DNA from 2 places in the Stenotrophomonas sp. STEN054 genome. Region 1 is predicted to be linked to the other one. Evidence: predicted binding sites of a transcription regulator. Region 1 holds the regulator's gene; the other holds the start of a gene.
What was found. The regulator FliA, encoded in region 1, starts transcription of late flagellar genes. The targets are predictions, from matches to a motif close to TAAAGTTTNNCNNNCNNNGGCCGATAA.
Positions count from the first base shown of each region.

Region 2: the regulator FliA is predicted to act here: its motif matches at 7,601-7,627, upstream of AC1VXD_RS16005 (methyl-accepting chemotaxis protein).

Region 1 is NZ_JBXFWG010000012.1:70,255-79,565, forward strand. Features, by position in the region: gene AC1VXD_RS06925 (coiled-coil domain-containing protein) at 1-527, shown strand, start outside; gene flhB (flagellar biosynthesis protein FlhB) at 722-1,852, shown strand; gene flhA (flagellar biosynthesis protein FlhA) at 1,894-3,951, shown strand; gene flhF (flagellar biosynthesis GTPase FlhF) at 4,097-5,773, shown strand; gene AC1VXD_RS06945 (MinD/ParA family ATP-binding protein) at 5,760-6,647, shown strand; gene AC1VXD_RS06950 (RNA polymerase sigma factor FliA) at 6,644-7,387, shown strand; gene cheY (chemotaxis response regulator CheY) at 7,445-7,837, shown strand; gene AC1VXD_RS06960 (protein phosphatase CheZ) at 7,837-8,442, shown strand; gene AC1VXD_RS06965 (chemotaxis protein CheA) at 8,445-9,311, shown strand, end outside.
Region 2 is NZ_JBXFWG010000046.1:8,130-17,440, forward strand. Features, by position in the region: gene AC1VXD_RS15980 (XVIPCD domain-containing protein) at 1-1,112, shown strand, start outside; gene AC1VXD_RS15985 (hypothetical protein) at 1,209-1,664, shown strand; gene AC1VXD_RS15990 (GAF domain-containing sensor histidine kinase) at 1,791-2,984, opposite strand; gene AC1VXD_RS15995 (hypothetical protein) at 3,102-3,518, shown strand; gene AC1VXD_RS16000 (EAL domain-containing protein) at 3,551-5,314, opposite strand; gene AC1VXD_RS16005 (methyl-accepting chemotaxis protein) at 5,400-7,520, opposite strand; gene AC1VXD_RS16010 (hypothetical protein) at 7,665-7,934, opposite strand; gene AC1VXD_RS16015 (SOS response-associated peptidase) at 8,072-8,815, opposite strand; gene AC1VXD_RS16020 (hypothetical protein) at 8,834-9,016, opposite strand; gene AC1VXD_RS16025 (hypothetical protein) at 9,019-9,267, opposite strand.

The sequences.
Region 1 (9,311 bases):
CGGACAACCACGTCGAGCTGCTGCGCGAGGCCGCCGCCGCCGATACCCAGGTGCCGGCTGCCCGCCTGCTCGCGTTGGCCGACGCCTGCCAGCAGGCCATCGATCACCACCACCAGGTGCAGGCGGCCGCCTCGCGCCGCGCCGCCCTGCTGGCCGGGCTCGCCGAGCTGGGCTACGAAGTGCGCGAAGGCATGGAAACGGCCTGGACCGACCAGGGGCGCGTCGTTCTGCGTCGACCCGCGAGCCCCGGCTATGGCGTGGAACTCGGCGGAAATGCCGGAAATGGTCGGCTGCAGGTGCGCGCGGTGGCGATGGACGCCCAGCGTGACCGCAGCCGCGACCGCGACGTGGAGACACTCTGGTGCGGTGACTTCTCACGCCTGCAGGCGCAACTGAGCGCGCAAGGCAGCGACCTGCAGATCGAGCGCGCCTTGGGCGTGGGGGAAGTGCCGCTGAAGGAAGTGGAGGCCGCCACCGAGGCAGCCCGGTCAATCTCTGCCGCCGTCGAGCGCTCCCAGGGCACCTGAATCTGCTTTGGTAGGTGCCAACCTTGGTTGGCACGGGCCTTCCACGCCAACGGCCCGCCGGGCAAGGCCCGGCGCTACCAATCCCCTGCATGTGCAACGGCCCGGCGCTGCCCGGCACCGGCAATGGCCCGCCGTCCCGCCGTCACGGAACGGATCTTGCACGCACCCCGGCAACCCCAGCCGCAGTGCCCGTGATGTCCGAGAACGAAGACGCAGGCGAAAAAACCGAACAACCAACCGAAAAACGCCTGCGTGAAGCCCGTGAGCAGGGCAACATCCCGCGTTCGAAGGAACTGGCGACCGTGGCCGTGTTCGGTGCCGGCATCATCGCCATCATGGCCAGCGCCGCCTCGCTGGGGGCCGGCGGCCGTGCCTGGATGCGTGCCGCGCTCAGCCCCGAACCCGCCCTATGGCAGAACCCGCAGCTGCTGTTCGGCCACTTCGGCATGCTGTTCCTGCGCCTGATGATGGCCTGCTGGCCGCTGCTGCTGGTCTGCCTGCTGGCCAGCTTCCTGGCGCCGGTGGCGATGGGCGGCCTGCGCTGGTCGAACAAGTCGCTGGTCCCCGACGCGAACCGGCTCAACCCGCTGTCCGGGCTGAAGCGCATGTGGGGTACCGAAGCCCTGGCCGAACTCACCAAGTCACTGCTGCGCATGGGTTTCGTCGGCGCCTCGGCCATGCTGGTCTTCGCCGCCAGCTTCGACAGCCTGCGCGGCCTGCTGAACCAGCCGCTGGAATCGGCCATCGGCCACGGCCTGGGCTTCACCCTGAAGCTGCTGCTGGCCGCGGCCGGGGCCATGCTGGTGCTGGCCGCCATCGATGCCCCGTACCAGCGCTGGAACTGGATGCGCAAGCTGAAGATGACCCGTGAAGAGCTGCGCCGGGAAATGAAGGAAAGCGAGGGCAGCCCCGAGGTGAAGGGCCGCATCCGCCACATGCAGCAGCAGCTGGCCAACCGCCGGATGATGGAAGCGGTGCCCACCGCCGACGTGGTGGTGGTCAACCCCACCCACTACGCGGTGGCCCTGAAATACGAAGGCGGCAGCATGGGCGCCCCCACCGTGGTCGCCCTGGGCGTGGATGAAACCGCCCTGCGCATCCGTGAAGTGGCCGACGGCAACAAGGTCGCCATTGTCTCTGCCCCGCCTTTGGCACGCGCCTTGTATCGGGAGGGGCAACTCGGAAAGGAAATTCCCGTGAGACTGTACTCCGCCGTCGCCCAGGTGCTGTCCTACGTCTACCAGCTGCGCAGCTGGCGGACCGGCCCGATGCCGTCCGTCCCGCATGTGGACGTGGATGAATTCGGCAAGGGAGGCCGCCCGTGAACGCCCAGGCTTCCGGCTTCAATACCCGCCGCGCCCTGGAGATGATCCGCCAGGGCCTCGGCGCACCGCTGATCGTGCTGGCCCTGCTGGCCATGGTCGTGGTGCCGCTGGCCGCGCCGGTGCTCGATGCACTGTTCACCTTCAACATCGCCATCTCGCTGATGGTGCTGTTGGCCGTCGTCTACGTGAAGCGCCCGCTGGATTTCACGATCTTCCCGATCGTGCTGCTGGTCACCACCATGCTGCGGCTGGCGCTGAATGTGGCCTCGACCCGCGTCATCCTGCTCAACGGCCAGAACGGCCACGATGCGGCCGGCAAGGTCATCGCCGCTTTCGGTGAATTCGTCATCGGCGGCAACTACGCCGTGGGCATCGTGGTCTTCGCGATCCTGACCATCATCAACTTCGTGGTCATCACCAAGGGCGCCGGGCGCGTCTCGGAAGTGACCGCGCGCTTCATCCTCGACGCCATGCCTGGCAAGCAGATGGCCATCGACGCCGATCTGAACGCCGGTTTGCTGACGCGTGAAGAAGCCAAGGCCCGCCGTGAAGAGGTCCGCGAGGAAGCCGACTTCTACGGTGCGATGGACGGCGCCAGCAAATTCATCCGCGGCGACGCCATCGCCGGCATCCTGATCCTGTTCATCAACATGCTCGGCGGCCTGGCGGTGGGCGTGCTGCAGCATGGCATGCCGTTCGGCGATGCCGCCGCCACCTACACCCTGCTGTCCATCGGTGACGGCCTGGTGGCGCAGCTGCCGGCCCTGCTGATCTCCAGCGCCGTGGCGATGCTGGTTACCCGCGCCTCGCGCTCGCAGGACATGGCCCAGGCCATGACCGGCCAGGTGTTCGGCCAGTACCGCGCACTGGCGATCACCGCCGGCATCCTCGGCCTGGTCGGCGTGGTCCCCGGCATGCCCAACGTCGCTTTCCTGACGCTGGCCGCGATCCTCGGCTTCATCGCCTGGAAGCTGTACCGCAAGAGCCAGGCACCGGCGGCCGATCCGGCTGCTGCCGCCGCTGAAGCCGGCCCGTTGAATGCCCTCGGCCGCCCGGCCGCCGCACCCACCGCCGAACTGAGCTGGGACGAGCTGCGCCCGGTCGATCCGCTGGGCCTGGAAGTGGGCTACCGGCTGATCCCGCTGGTGGATGCCAACCAGGGCGGCGAGCTGATGGCGCGCATCAAGGGCGTGCGCCGCAAGCTGACCCAGGACGTGGGCTTCCTGATCCCGTCCGTGCACATCCGCGACAACCTGGAACTGCCGGCCAACGGCTACCGCGTCCTGGTGCACGGCGTGCCGGTGGCCACCGCCGACATCCACCCCGACCGCGAACTGGCGCTGGACCCGGGCAGCGCGCTGGGGCCGCTGGAAGGCATCGCCGGCAAGGACCCCGCGTTCGGCCTGGATGCCACCTGGATCCAGCCGCACCAGCGTGCCCAGGCCGAAACCATGGGCTACACCGTGGTCGACCCGGCCACCGTGGTCGCCACGCACCTGTCGCACCTGATCCGCGAGCATGCGCCGGAACTGCTGGGCCACGAAGAAGTGCAGCACCTGCTGGCCAACCTGGGCAAGAGCGCGCCCAAGCTCGTCGAAGATCTGACACCGAAGGCGCTGCCGCTGTCGGCGGTGGTGCGCGTGCTGCAGAACCTGCTGGTCGAGCGCATTCCGATCCGCCAGCTGCGCAAGATCGCCGAAGCGCTGGTCGAGCACGCCCCCATGAGCCAGGACCCGGCCACGCTGACCGCTGCCGTGCGCACCGCTCTTGGCCGCTTCATCGTGCAGGAGATCGCCGGAATGTCGGCGGAGCTGCCGGTGTTCACGCTCAACCCGCAATTGGAACGTGTCTTGCAGGAGTCTACCCAGGGCAACGGCGCCGCGCTGGAACCCGGACTCGCAGAGCGACTGCACCAGAGCCTGTCCGAATGTGTCAGCAAGCAGGAAGCGCGAAACGAGCCGGCGGTGGTGCTGGTACCGGGTCCGGTGCGCGCCGCGCTGGCCCGCCTGGTCCGCCACAGCGTTCCGTCGCTGTCGGTCCTGGCCTACAGCGAGGTGCCGGAAGACAAGCGCCTGAAACTGGTCGGAACGATCAGCTGACGCCCGCCTTCCACGCGCCAGAAAACAGACACCACGTTCAAACCGCAATACACGACAGATTCCAAGGGGAACCCGAACCGTGCAGACCACCGACCACCCGCGTTCCTCGACTGCCACTCCGCCGACTTCGTCCCGTGACCACAGCATGAAAATCAAACGATTCGTCGCCGCCGACATGCGCTCGGCCATGAACCTGGTGCGCAAGGAACATGGCCCCGACGCCGTGATCCTGTCCAACCGCCGGATCGAGGAAGGCGTGGAGATCGTCGCCGCCGCCCATTACGACGAGAGCGCCGTGCAGCGAGCACTGGAAGCCTCGCGCCGCGAGATCGCCCCGCCGCCGCCGCCGAAGCCGCGCACCGCCGCCGACGCCGTGATCGCTGCGGTGACCCGCCGCCGCACCGCGACCCCGGCCGCCGAGCCGGTGGCCGCCACCACCTCGGCCGTCGCCGCCCTCGCCCGCGCCGCCGTCGGCGCCACCGGCCGCACCCTGGACAGCGCCGACGAGATCGTGCCCACCCGCGGCAGCACCGGCTTCGCCGCCACCCTGGCCCGCGCCAGCGTCAGCGAATCGGCACTGCCGGAGGCGATCTTCGCCCCGTACGCCGACGCCATCGTGGCACCGCCGGCCAGCGCTGCCGTGGTCGCCGCCGCGCCGATCAACCGCGCCCGCTTCCTGATCGACCCGCCGCTGGAGGAAGAAGCCGCCGCCCTGCCGCCGCCGCTGCCGGCCCCGGTCGCCGACGCTCACCCGGTCGAAGCCGCAGTCGCACCGGCAGCCGTGGTCGCCCCCATCGAAGCGCCGGCGGCGGAAATGCCCGCCAACGATATGGCGCCGCTGGCCGACACCCTGCCGACCCCGGCGCCGGCGCCCCAGCTGGCCCCGGCCCCGGCACTGACCATGGTCGCTGCCGATGACGGCGAGATCCGCCAGCTGCGCCACGAAGTGGCCGGCATGCGCCAAGTCATCGAGCGCGAGATGAACCGCTTCACTGATGAGCGCCTGCGCGGCAGCGCGGTGCGTGCCACCGCTCTGGACCTGATGGACGAGTACGGCTTCGATGCCGGCCTGTCGCGCGACGTGGCCATGCAGATCCCGCTGGAGACCGAGGCCCACCGCGGCCGCGGCCTGATGCTGGGGCTGATCTCGCGCAAGCTGCCGATCGCACCGGTCGACCCGCTGGAAGAAGGCGGCGTGATCGCCCTGGTGGGCCCGACCGGTGCCGGCAAGACCACCACCATCGCCAAGCTGGCCTCGCGCTTCGCTGAAAAGCATGCTCCGCGTGACGTCGCCCTTGTGACCACCGACACGATGCGCATCGGCGCCCGTGAGCAGCTGTACGGCTACGGCCGCCAGCTCGGCATCGCCGTCCACGAGGCCAACAGCGGCACCGACCTCGACCAGCTGCTGGAGCGCCTGCAGGACTACAAGCTGGTACTGATCGACACCGCCGGCCTCGGCCCGCGCGACCGTGCCCTGGCCGCCCAGCTGCAGTGGCTGAGGGCCGCGCGCCAGGTGCGCACCCTGCTGGTGCTGCCGGCCAATACCAGCTTCGGCGACATGGACGAGGTCGTCCGCCGCTTCGGCGCGGCCAACCTGCAGGGCCTGGTGCTGAGCAAGCTGGACGAGACCGGCCGCTTCGGCAACGCCCTTTCGGTGGCCGTCGACCACTCGCTGCCGATCACCTGGGTGACCGATGGCCAGGACGTCCCGGAGGACCTGCACCGGGCCAGTGCAGCCAATCTCGTACTTCGCCTTGAAGATTTGCGCCGAGCGGCCGATATGCCCTGCAACCCGGAGTTGAACCATGCCGTCGCGTGAGTACGCCAAGCTGACCAATACCTTCCCGCTGTCGGCGACCCGCAGCGAGCCGCTCGGCCCTGTCCGCACCATCGCGGTGAGCGGCGGCAAGGGCGGCGTGGGCAAGACCAACGTGTCGGCCAACCTGGCCGTGGCTCTGGCGGGCATGGGCAAGCGCACCCTGCTGCTGGACGCCGACCTGGGCCTGGCCAACATCGACGTCATCCTCGGACTGAACCCTAAGTTCACCCTGGCTGACCTGGTGGCCGGCCGCTGCAGCCTGGACGACGTGATCATCGAGGGCCCCAACGGAGTACTGGTGGTCCCGGCCGCCTCGGGCCGCCGGCACATGGCCGAACTGGCCCCGGCCGAGCACGTCGGCCTGGTCAACGTGTTCTCCGAACTTGAACGCGAGCTGGACATCATGGTGGTGGACACCGCTGCCGGCATCACCGATGGCGTACTGACCTTCTGCCAGGCCGCGCAGGACACCGTGGTGGTGGTCTGCGATGAGCCGGCCTCGATCACCGACGCCTACGCGTTGATCAAGGTGCTCTCGCGCGAACGTGGCGTGGACCGCATCCAGGTGGTGGCCAACATGGTGCGTGACCCCAACGAGGGCCGCGTGCTGTACGAAAAGCTGACCCGCGTCTGCGAGAAGTTCCTCGCCGATGTCTCGCTGAACTACCTGGGCTGCGTGCCGCAGGATGACTGGCTGCGGCTGTCGGTGCAGCGCCAGCAGCCGGTGGTCAAGGCCTACCCGTCGAGCCCGGCCGCGCTGGCGATCACCGAGATCGCCCGCCGCACCGCCCGCTGGCAGGCGCCGACCGAACCGCGTGGCGGCGTCGAGTTCTTCCTCGAACGCATCCTCAAGCAGCGTGGGGTGACCGTATGAAAGGTGCAGCCCAGTACAAGGAAGTCCAGCGCGCCAGCGCGACCGATGTCATCGCCCAGCACTCCGATCTGGTGCGCCGCATCGCCCACCACCTGGCGGCACGCCTGCCAGCCAGCGTCGAGGTGGACGACCTGATCCAGGCCGGCATGATGGGCCTGATCGAAGCCTCGCGCAGCTATGACGCCGACCAGGGCGCGTCGTTCGAGACCTATGCCTCGATCCGCATCCGTGGCTCGATGATCGACGAGATCCGCCGTGGTGACTGGGTGCCGCGCTCGGTGCACCGCCGTGCCCGCGACGCCGCCGCTACCATCCGCCGCCTGGAACAGAGCAGCGGCCGCGCCGCCAGCGCCACCGAGGTGGCCGCGGCGATGGACATGCCCCTGCCCGAGTACCTGCGCCTGATGGAAGACGCCTCGCGTGGCCAGGTGCTGAGCCTGGAATCGCGCATCGAGGACCAGGGCGAGCTGGACACCGTCGCCCAGGGCGGACCAACCCCGCAGCAGGTGCTGGAACGCGGTGAATTCGGCCGCGAACTGGGCAAGGCCATCGGCCACCTGCCCGAGCGCGAACAGCTGGTGCTGTCGCTGTACTACGAGCAGGAGCTGAACCTGAAGGAGATCGGCGCGGTGCTCGGCGTGAGCGAATCGCGGGTCTGCCAGATCCACGGCCAGGCCGTGCTGCGCCTGCGCGGCCGGTTGAAGGTCTTCGAGGCGGCCGACGCCGGCCTCGAGCAATGAACATGCGCGAGGCGGCTGCCCCCGGCCGCCCGCAATGAACAACAAAGGAACTCTGCTTTGAACAAGAACATGCGCATCCTGATCGTTGACGATTTCTCGACCATGCGTCGTATCGTCAAGAACCTGCTGGGCGATCTGGGCTTCACCAACACCGCCGAAGCCGAGGACGGGCATGCCGCGCTGTCGTTGCTGCAGAGCCAGCCGTTCGATTTCGTGGTCACCGACTGGAACATGCCGGTGATGACCGGCATCGAGCTTCTCAAGGCGATCCGCGCCGATGCAAAGCTGAAGACGTTGCCGGTGCTGATGGTGACCGCCGAAGCCAAGCGCGAGCAGATCATCGAAGCGGCCCAGAGCGGCGTCAACGGCTACATCATCAAGCCGTTCACCGCGCAGACCCTGGAAGAGAAGCTCGGCAAGATCTTCGAACGCCTGGCAGCGAGCGCCTGATGGACGCCCAGGTCGACAGAAGCGCCCTCGCCCTGCGCCTGCAGGAGGCCCTGGATGCATTGGAGTCGGGTGACGAGACCGCCTGGCGCCAGCGCATCGACAGCCTGGTGGCCGCGCGCACCCAGCCGATGATGAGCGGCCTTTCCCGGCTGGCCCGCGAGCTGGGCCAGGCCCTGGGCGAACTGCCGACCGTGCCCGACGAGGCCGGCGAGCTGGACGATGCCTGCGCACGCCTGGACCACGTCGTGGCGATGACCGAACAGGCCACCCACCGCACCCTGGACCTGGCCGAGGAATGCCGCGCCCTGACCGAACAGCTGCGCGCCGATGGCCTGCAGCCGGGCCAGGACGAACAGCTTGAGCGCATCCGCCACAACCTGACCGAGATCGCCCTGACCCAGAGCTACCAGGACCTGACCGGGCAGATCATCCGTCGCGTGGTCGGCATCGTCCGCCGCGTGCACGAAGGCTTCGGCGCGCTCGGCCTGCCGCCGGAACAGCATCGCACCGACCCGGAACTTGCCGGGCCGGCACTGAAGGGACTGGACCGCCACGCGGTCTCGCAGAACGACGCCGACGACCTCCTGTCGGACCTGGGGCTGTAAGCATGAGCGCGGTTGCCGACGACATCACTGCCGATTTCATCATCGAGGCGCAGGAAATCCTGGATCGCCTGGGCGAACAGCTGGTGTCGCTGGAACAGGCACCGCAGGACAACGACCAGCTCAACGCGGTCTTCCGTGGTTACCACACGCTGAAGGGTGGCGCCGGCTTTCTCGGCATCACCGCCATGGTCGAGCTGTGCCATGCGGCGGAAGAAGCGCTGGGCGCCGCGCGTGCCGGCCAGGCCGTGCTGCAGGCCCATCACTTCGATGCCGCCCAGCAGTCACTGGACTATCTGCAGTCGATGCTCGACGCGGTGTCGTCCGGCACTGAACCCGGCTACGCGCCGCCGGAACTGATCGCCCAGTTCGACGTGCACGGTGGCGCGAGCCCCGCCGCTAGCGCCGCCACGGCGGCCGCGCCTGCTGCAGGTGGCGACCTGATCACCGACGACGAGTTCGAGGCACTGCTCGACCAGCTGCACGGCGGCAACGCCCCGACCGCGGTCGCACCGCCGAAGAAAGCTGACGACGGCCTGATCAGCGAGGAGGAGTTCGAAGCCCTGCTCGACCAGCTGCATGGCGGTGCCGTGCCCGGCGCCAAGCCGGTGGCCGCGGTGCCGGTCGCGGCCCCGCCGGCAACGGCACCTGCTCCGCGTGCGCCGGCCAAGCCGGCGGCGAACAAGCCGGTGGCCGAAGCCGAACACACCGTGCGCGTGGATACCAAGCGCCTGGACGCCATCGTCAACCTGATCGGCGAACTGGTGCTGTCACGGAACCGGCTCAAGACCCTGCGCACCCGCCTGCGCGACGAAGAGCTGGACCGCGCCGTTTCGACGCTGGACATCGCCACCGCGCGCCTGCAGTCGGCG
Region 2 (9,311 bases), on a different contig from region 1:
GCCACCCCAACGCGAATCTGAGCGAGCGGGAATGGGAGTCTTTTGGGCAGACTCTGATCATGCAGGACCTCGAGCGCAGGCAGCGCTGGTTCGACCTGAAACGCCCGGATCTTGCCTTGAACCTGCCGGGCAGGGACGTGATGCTGTCACATGATCGTGCCTTTGAGCATCACAGGCTTGATCCAAACTGCTGGACCCCGCGCGTACTGCTGCAGGCTGCGCTTGCCAAGGAGGGCCCGCAGAAGATGGAGCAGATCTGGACCGGCATGCTCAACAACGACTACCGCGGCATTACGCGTGCTTGGGACACCAGCACTGACGCTGTGACCCAGATGGGAGCGTGGAACGGCAGTCGCTACGTTCTGACATTGACCGCACACGAAGCGGCCCAGGCCCTTGAAGGACGCTCATCGGTCGATCCCAACGTGATCGGTGGCAATAGCCACTACGCTTTGTACTTTGAGGGCGAAGGAAAGTGGGTCCAGTTCAGCTCAGGCGGTGGGCACAGTAACTCGCGCGAGATCACCGATCCCGCACGCATTGCCGAGCTCAACGATGCCCGTGAGGTGCGCTTGGAGCGACAGCAGAAGGCGACGCAGTTCCATCCCGAGGACACCTTCCGCACGATCACCCGCAGCCCGCTCACGGCGTCGGTCGACGATCTGCAGGACCCGCGGCTCGCCCCGACCCGCCTGGCCGACATCGGTCCGGGTCATGCCGAGTACGGTCTGCTGCAACAGGTCAGGCAGGGTGTCGCGGTTCTGGATGCGCAGGCCGGGCGCACGCATGATGAAAGCAGCGAGCGCCTGACCGCCAGCGTGATGGCGCTGGCGCGCCAACACCACCTGGAGCGGGCCGACCACGTGATGCTGAGCGCGCAGACGAGCGACAACCCCGCCGGCCGGAACGTCTTTGTGGTGCAGGGCGAGCCGAACGACCCCGCGCATCTGCGTGCCTCGATGCCTACGGATCTGGCAGTGCAGACACCTGTCGAGCAATCGCTGCAGCGCCTGCAGGTGGCGAGCATGGAGCGCGAGCAGACCCAGACGCAGCGCCAGCAGCAGGAGATGGATCTGCAGACAAGGGACAACCCATCCATGCGCATGGGCTAGGCGCCATGGCGACGTAACCGAAGCCTCACGCCGCCTTTGCAACTCCGCGTGCGGCCATTGCTAAGTTCGCTTGCAACCCATTCAAGGAACCCAGCAATGACCCGGAAGTCCCCGCTTGTCCTGCTCGGCCTCTGCCTGACCCCAGCGCTGGCCATTGCCCAATCCGACCGCCAGGTGGCCGAAGACATGGTTACCCGTGCCGCCAACGTCTGCCCTGGGCACAGCACCGAGCGCACCGCGCCTACCGTGAAGAAGGTGCCGGTGGGCGCGCTGCGGGTGATGCTCGACCGCGGCCTGGTGATGTGCCCGGACCGCCGGCTGGATGCTTCGGCGCCGGCGGTGTTCTATGGGCGTGTGGGGGTGTTCGGGTGGAACCCGGACGTACCGGCGGCTGCGACGGTCGTTGTGGCGAAGATCGACCAGATGACCCGCAAGGATGAGTACCCGGTGGAGACGCTGGTGTGGGATGCGAAGGGCACGGCGTTGACCCAGCAGACCGTGCCGGCGTTCGAACCGCGGCCGGGTGCGGCGGTGTTGTACAAGGTGCGCTGAGCGTAGCGCGTGTCTCCAGGTAGTTGCCCACCTTGGTGGGCGCTGTTGCTCGCACGCGCGGTGACAGAACCGTGTCCACCAAGGTGGGCACCTACCAGAGCAGTACAAGGTGGGCGGCCGACACCTTCAGATCCTCAGCGTAAGCACCGTGCCGTCGCCATCGGCACTGGTAACACTCAACGTGCCACCGTGGGCCTTGGCGATCTGTGAGGCGATGTAGAGGCCGAGCCCGAGGCCAGGGTCCAGGCGTCGCTCCTGCGGCCGCGAGAACGGCTCGAACAGCTGTGCCAGCTGCGCCTCAGGGATGACGCCCTGGTTGGCGACGCTGATCTCGATGCCGGCGCCGTCGCTGTGCCCACGCACCCGGATCGGCTGATCAGGCGTACCGTGCACGGCGGCGTTGATGACCAGGTTGGCCAGCAACTGGCACAGCCGCGCCGCGTCGCACATGAACGTCGATGGCAACTGCAGGTCGACCTCGCAGACGCGCTGCGGATAGGGGCGCATGGCCTCCCGGCAGGCCATGGCGAGGATCCCGGACAGGTCCGACCACGGTTCCAGCTTCAGCGCGATGCCGGTGCCGAGCCGGCCCCGTGCGAAATCCAGGGTGACATCGATCAGCTCGGCGATGCGGTCGGCACTGTCGTTGATATGGCCCAGCACCTTCTGCTGCGAATCGGTCAGCGCGCCAAAGCCCAGCAGATCGACACCGGCGCGGATGGCCTGCACGGGGTTGCGCAGATCGTGCGCCAGTACGCCGATGAATTCCTCGCGCTGCTTGGCCACCCGCTGCAGCTCGGCATTGGACTGCTCGAACTCGATCAGTTGCCGGCTGACCGACGCGCCGTGCGCCTTCAGTCCATTGATCATGCGGGTATCGGCATCGTGGCAACGGATGGCATCGATCTGCGCCGCCACCATCTCAGCCAGTGCGCCCAGCGACTGTACCCGCTCCGGGTCCAGCGGCCGCGGCTCCGGGTCCAGCGTGCACAAGGTGCCAAAGATGGAGCCGTCTTCGAGCAGCAGCGGCACGGAGATGAAGCTGCGGAAGCCATACAGCCCAGGCAGAGGGCTGCACTTGTACTCAGGATGCGCCAGGAAATCACTGAACCAGACCGGCGTGCGTGTCGCGCGCACGTCCTTGCAGAAAGTGTTGTTCACATCAAGGTGCATGCCGCTTGAGATACCCAGGCCTGCGCTATCGATGCTCTGGATGGACCGGGCGGACGTGTCGGTCACCTCAGCCACCAGCGCCACCCGCATGCCGGTCAGCGCGCATGCCAGGTCCAGCGAGGGCCGGAAATCAATTCGGGAAGGCATGAGGGATCCGGGCAGACTGCAGTGTGCAACCAGTATAGCGAGCGCTACCGCAGTTTCATCACGCCTTCGCGGCTGAATCCTCACACTCCAGCCCCCTCCCAGACCGCAAGGCATGCCGTGATCAGCAGTACGCTCCTCCAGACCTTCTCCGCCTCCAGTCAGGCCGATGCCCGTTTGCTGCGCACCCGGTTCGGCCAGGCGGAAACCTACCTGGGCTGCTGCGTAACCGGCATAGAGCATGGCAGGCCGGTATTTGACCTGACCGGCGAGCAGATGCTGGATGCGCTGTTCGAGCGCGCCGGGCAGGTGAAGGTGGTGGTGCTGGGCAGCGCTTTCGAGTGCCCCATCCGTTTCCATCAGGAACTGCAGCAGGTGCCAGCCGATACCGCGCTGTGTTTCGCATTTGGCGATGGCGCAACGCTGGAGGAGGCGTTGCCGCTGCTGCGCCCGCAGTACACCGGCGGCGTGCTGGAGCGCTGCGGCTCGCTGGAGGGTGTCGGCGTGGCTGAACTGGTGGCCGCACGCGCTGCGTGATCGCGAGCAAAGTCAGTCAGGCCAGCTCGACGCTACCGGGCGGGAAGTGCTGCTGCGAAGCGTTCGCTGAACGCTTCAGCTGTCATCGGGCGGGCCAGAGCGAAGCCCTGGATTTCATCGCAACCCAGCGCCTGCAGCCGTGCAACCTGCTCGGCGCTCTCCACGCCTTCGGCCACCGCCGCATGACCCAGCCGCTGCGCCAGGCCGATGATCGCTTCCACTTTCAGCGCCGCACGAGGGTCCACACACAGGCGGTCGATCACCGTCTTGTCCAGCTTCAGCGTGCTGATCGGCAGCTCGGTGAGGTAGCCGAAGTTGCTGTAGCCGCTGCCAAAATCATCCACGGCGATGCGCAGCCCCGCGTCCGCCATCTGCCGAAGCTGCCGGCCGGCAGGTGAGTCCACGCGCAGCCACTGGCTCTCGGTGATTTCCACTTCGATGTCCGCGCAGGAGAGCCCTTTCTGTTCGATCGCGCGGATCAATCGCAGTGCTGCGTCTTCCTCGGCCATGTCGCGGGCAGTGTAGTTGATCGACAGCGTCAGCTTGATGCCCGCTGCGCGCCAGGCCGCACACTGGTCCAGTGCCTGGTCGACCACCCAGCGGGTGATGCCCTGCATGACCGCCGTGCGTTCGAAGACCGGGATGAACTCGGCCGGACTGACCGCGCCCAGCTGCGGGTGGTTCCAGCGGATCAGCACCTCGGCCGCCACCGGCATCAGGTCCGAGGCCCGGAAGCGCGGCTGGTAGACCAGGTGGAACTGTTTTTCCTGTAGTGCCTCGCGCGCATCGGTGGCCAGCCGGTAGCCCCGCCGCGTGCGCGCATCGCGGGTCTCGGAATACCAGCGGAACACCGAGCGGCTGTTGATGGCGGCGTTCAACCCCACCAGCATGCGGCGGATGGCCTCGTCGGCGTTGTGCTGGCCCAGGGTGATGCAGCAGATGCCGGCATGGAACGAGGGCGCCATTGGCACCTGCGCGGCCATCAGCGGTCGGGTCAGTCGCTCCTGCAGCTCAACGACCAGATCCTCCAGTGCCTTGGACGAGGACAGCTCGACCACGAATGCAAACCGCGCCACGCCCACGTGGTAGACCTCGGCCATGCCCTCGAGCGCCACGCAGAGCCGCACGCCGATACGACGGATCAGCGTTTCCAGCGGTGCCATGCCCAGCACCTGGCCGGCTTCTGTGGCGGTGGTCGCATCGAAGACGTCGATCAGCACCGCATGCAGGAAAGTATCCGGTTCGCGCTCGGCATGGGCGGCGAAATCCAGGGCGAACTGATGTCGGTCGGGCAGGCCGCTGACCGGATCCCGGCGGCCGCTCAGGGCGCGCAGCTCCAGTTCGTTCATCGCAGCGCTGGCCAGGGTCTGCAGCTGCCGACGCTCCGCTTCGGAGAACTGCCGGGGAGCGTCGTCCATGATGCAGAACGCGCCGATGGCAACGCCATTACGGGCAACCAGCGGTGCACCGGCATAGAAGCGAAGCTGCGCTGGACCGGTCACCAGCGGATTGCTGGCGTGGCGTAGGTGCGCGCGCAGGTCATCAATCACCAGCGTATCGGCGGATCCAATCGTCGAGGCGCAGATCGAATCGCGGATATGGGTCTGGGTGACGGCCAGGCCCTTGCGCGAAACCAGCCGTTGGCGATCGACCTCCAGCAGCGAAACGAACGCCACGGGCACGTTGAAGGCGTGGGTGGCGAGCTCGGTAAGATCGTCGAGGGCGGCACCGGAGACGGCGCCCAGGGCATTGAGTCCGGCCAGAGTGGAGAGGCGTTCTTGTTCGGGGGAGGGCATCAGGACCACATCAGAACGTAGTGCAGGTAGCAGGGGAAGGGGGCAGGCCGTCGGCCGCTGAATGCTTCAGGCCTGCCGCGCGATGCTAGGCCGCGCGCCTGAGTGCGCCGGTCGCCTGTGCCGAGACGCGGAACACGGCCGCCGCCTGGTCCAGGTCTGCCGCCTGCCCGGCCATGGCGCGGGCCGCGGCGCTGGCTTCCTCCACCAGCGCGGCGTTCTGCTGGGTGGCCTCATCCATCTGCGCGATGGTCTGGTTGACCTGTTCGATGCCGGCCGCCTGCTCGACGCTGGCCTGGGCGATCTGCTGCACCAGATGCCCGGTCTGGCCCGCGGCGTCGGTCAGCTGGCCGATGGCGGCCTCGGTCTGGCGGGCGATGCAGATGCCGGCTTCGACCCGGCCGGTGGATTCATCGATCAGCGCCTTGATGTCCTTGGCCGAGGCCGCCGCGCGCTGGGCCAGCGTGCGCACTTCACTGGCCACCACCGCAAAGCCGCGGCCCTGTTCGCCGGCGCGCGCCGCCTCGACCGCGGCATTGAGGGCGAGAATGTTGGTCTGGAACGCGATGCCATCGATCAGGCTGACCATCTCGCCGATCCGCAGCGACGAGGCATTGATCTGCCCCATCACCCGCACCACGTCCTGCACTGCTTGGGCGGTCTGCTGCAGGGCGTCGCCCGCGCTGCGCGAGGCCGCATCGGCCTGCTGTGCGTGCTCGGCATTCTGGCGCACGGTGGAGGTGAGTTCCTCCATCGAGGCAGCAGTTTCTTCCAGGTTGGCGGCCTGGCTCTCGGTACGCCGTGACAGGTCGGCGTTGCCCGCGGCAATCTCATCGGACGCGCTGGCGATCGCCCCGGAAGCTTCCTGGATGCGGCGGATGATGCCCGCCAGATTCTCCGCAGTGCGGTTGGTGTCGCGCTGCATGGTGGCGAACACACCCTGGAAGTCGCCTTCGATACGGCGGGTCAGATCGCCTTCGGCCATGGCACCGAGCACCTTGGACAACGCACCGAGACTGCCGTCAGCGGTGGCCATCAGGCGGTTGAGGTCTTCAATCATGCGACGGAAATCGTGACGGTATTCTGCGGCATCGCCACGCACGCTGAAGTCGCCGGCGGCGGCCGCCGCCGCCAGGCGCTGGATGTCCTGATTGATCGCGTGCAGGCTGGCCTTGGCCGCATCCATCGATTCGTGCAGGATCGCACGGCTGCCCGGCAGGCGTCGTGCGTCCCGGCTCAGGTCCCCCTGCGCGTACTGGTTGAGCACTTCGATGGCATCGACGATCGCATCCAGATGCTCGAACACCATCGTGTTCATGCCCTGCGCCAGTTCGCCGTAGACACCGGGGAAATCAACCGGCATGCGGTGGCTGATGTCCTCGGCGGCATGCTTGCCGATCATCAGCTGGGTCTGCTGCGAGAAGCGCTGCAGCAGGCCGACCATGCCGTCGGTGGCGCGCAGCATCTGGCCCACTTCGTCGGGGCTGTCGTCCTGGTGGCGGACGCTGAGGTCACCACGGGTGACCGCATTGATCGACGCCTGCACCTGCGCCAGCGGGCGAGTCAGGCTGCGCGAGATCAGCCACGCCGCGATGACGCCCAGGCCCAGGCTGAGCATGCCGAACAGGCTGAGCAGCGTCGTGGTCCTTGCGGCCAGCGCCCGCATGTCCTGTGCGGCCTCTTCGACCAGTTTCTGCTGCAGATCGGCAAACTCGGCGAGCGCCGCGTTCCAGTCGGCGGCGGCGGGTCCAGCGCGGGTCAGCAGCTGCGTGCTGGCAGCGTCGAAGTCACCTGCCTGCATCGCTGCATCCAGATCGCGGTTGAGTGCCATGGTGGCCTGCTGCTTCTGGGCGACCTTGCCACGCATCGTTTCGGCCAGCGGGCTGCTCGCCGGGCGCTCGGTGAAGTGGGCCCAGATCTGGTCATAGCGCGCCGACATCGCGTGCGCCTTGGCCAGATCGGCCTCCAGGCCCTGACCACGCTTGATCAGCATGTCGCGGCGCAGGAGCAGCAGCTCCTTGTTGATGATGAGCATGTCGTACAGCTCACCCATGCGGGTCACGCGCACGTTGACCGCGTTGTCGAACTGTTGGCGCTGCTGGTAGTTGCTGTGCAGGGCGATCGCAAGAATGGTGGCGATCAGAAGGAGCAGGATGGAAAAGCCCGCAGTGAGGCGGGTGCCAACCTTGAAGCGGCGCAGTGTGTTCAATTTGTGAAATCCGGTAGTCGTTGTAGGCCCGACTGCCGGGCGTGTCTGCGCAGGAGAGAGTCCCGGCAAGCAGTACGACGATAGCGGCGGCGCAGGCTGAAGCTTTAGCGCCGCGGTTCGGATTTTTTCGGGGACGCCCGTGTATCAGGCAATGCAGAGCAGAAACACCGCCGACAGCGCGAGCATCAGCACGAATACGCGCCGGCTCAGGGCCAGGCAGGCGAGGCCGGCCGCCAGTGCCCAAGCGCCCAGCAGGACGCAGGCCAGCAGCCACAGGCCCATGCCCATCAGCGAGCCGGACACCACGCCGGACATCGCCAGTGCTTTGAACAGGCCCACGCCGAGCACGCTGCCGAGCATTCCTGCCTGCAGGGCGACGGCATCATGACGGGCAGGGGCAGGGCGGTGATGCATGGGCTGCACTGTGCAGGACGCCACATCCACGCCATGTGTTTTTTGCGGTTCAGCGCAAGGGGTGAGAGCGGTCGGATCCTTTCCATAGGAAAGGGCTCTGACCCCGGATCTCCAATCAGGCGCCCCTGGCCTGTCGCTCACGCATCGTCATCCAGCGCGTCGCCGTCCCAATCGGGCAGCGCCTCGTCGGCACGCATGGCGTCGGGGTCTACCGGCTCCAGCAGGGTATAGTCATCGCGACGCGCATCGCGGATACCCAGGCCGACATAGGCAGCCTCCAGGGCTGCGGTATGCGCGTGCCGTCGCAGCTGCGCTGGCATGGTCAGCTCCCCCCTCAGCCAGGCCGCCGCGGCCGCGGGTTCCACAAACACCGGCCCATCGGCAGACAGCGGGGCCGGGATCGCCGGGTTGCCATCGGTCAGGATCGAAAACGTGTCGCGCGAGTCGCCGGTCTCGTCCTGCCAGTGCTCCCATAAACCGGCCGCCAGCAGCGCCAACCCATCCTGGCGCTGGACGAACATCGGCCACGGTGGCCGTCGTTGCCGGTCCCATTTGAAATACCCGGTCATCGGCACGATGCAGCGCCGCTTGCTCCAGGCATCGGCAAAGATGCGGCTGCGCGGGGCGCGTTCCAGCCGCGCGGTCACGGTGGTATAGGGCGTGGAGGGTTGCTTCGACCAGCGCGGCACCAGACCCCACTGCATCTCCGCAACGACTGTCGTGCCCTCAGCGTCGGTGGCGCCGGCCGCCCAGACCCAGGCGTGTCCGTCCTTGCCGACGTTGTAGCGTTCATCCGCCGTTGCCAGCATTGCTGATACATCACCGGGCAGGGCAGTGGGGAAGCTGTCCACGTCCACGAAGGCCTGCACGAAACGCCGCATGCCCGCTCCGTCGCCGCCTCAGCGCGACGGATGTGCCTGAAGCACGTCGCGTCCGCGCGGGGTCAGGTCGATATCGCCGTCTTCCGCCTGCACGGCAAGGCCTGCCGAGACCGCCCAGCTGGCGGCGTCACTGTCCACCTGCTCCGCATCTGCAATGGCCTGCAGGATCCGGCGCTCTGCTCCGGTCAGCGATGCCTCCATGTTCATACGCCCAGCACGCGCGGCAGCTGCCAGTCGGCCACACGCGCATTGCTCACTGCCTGGTGGCAACCGCAGTCGTCACAGCGGAACAGGGTGCCGCCGGGGAGGTGCAGCAGGTTGCCTTCGGTGGACGAGGTCGTGGCATCGCAGTGGTTGCAGGTCACCGTCAGCGACGTGATGCGTTCAACCCCGCCGGCCATGTTGAAGACGGCTTCGAAGGCGCGAATGGCGAAATGACCGGTGTCCGACATGAGGGAAGGGGTGCCAGGGAGAAGGTGTATTCATCGTCACACTT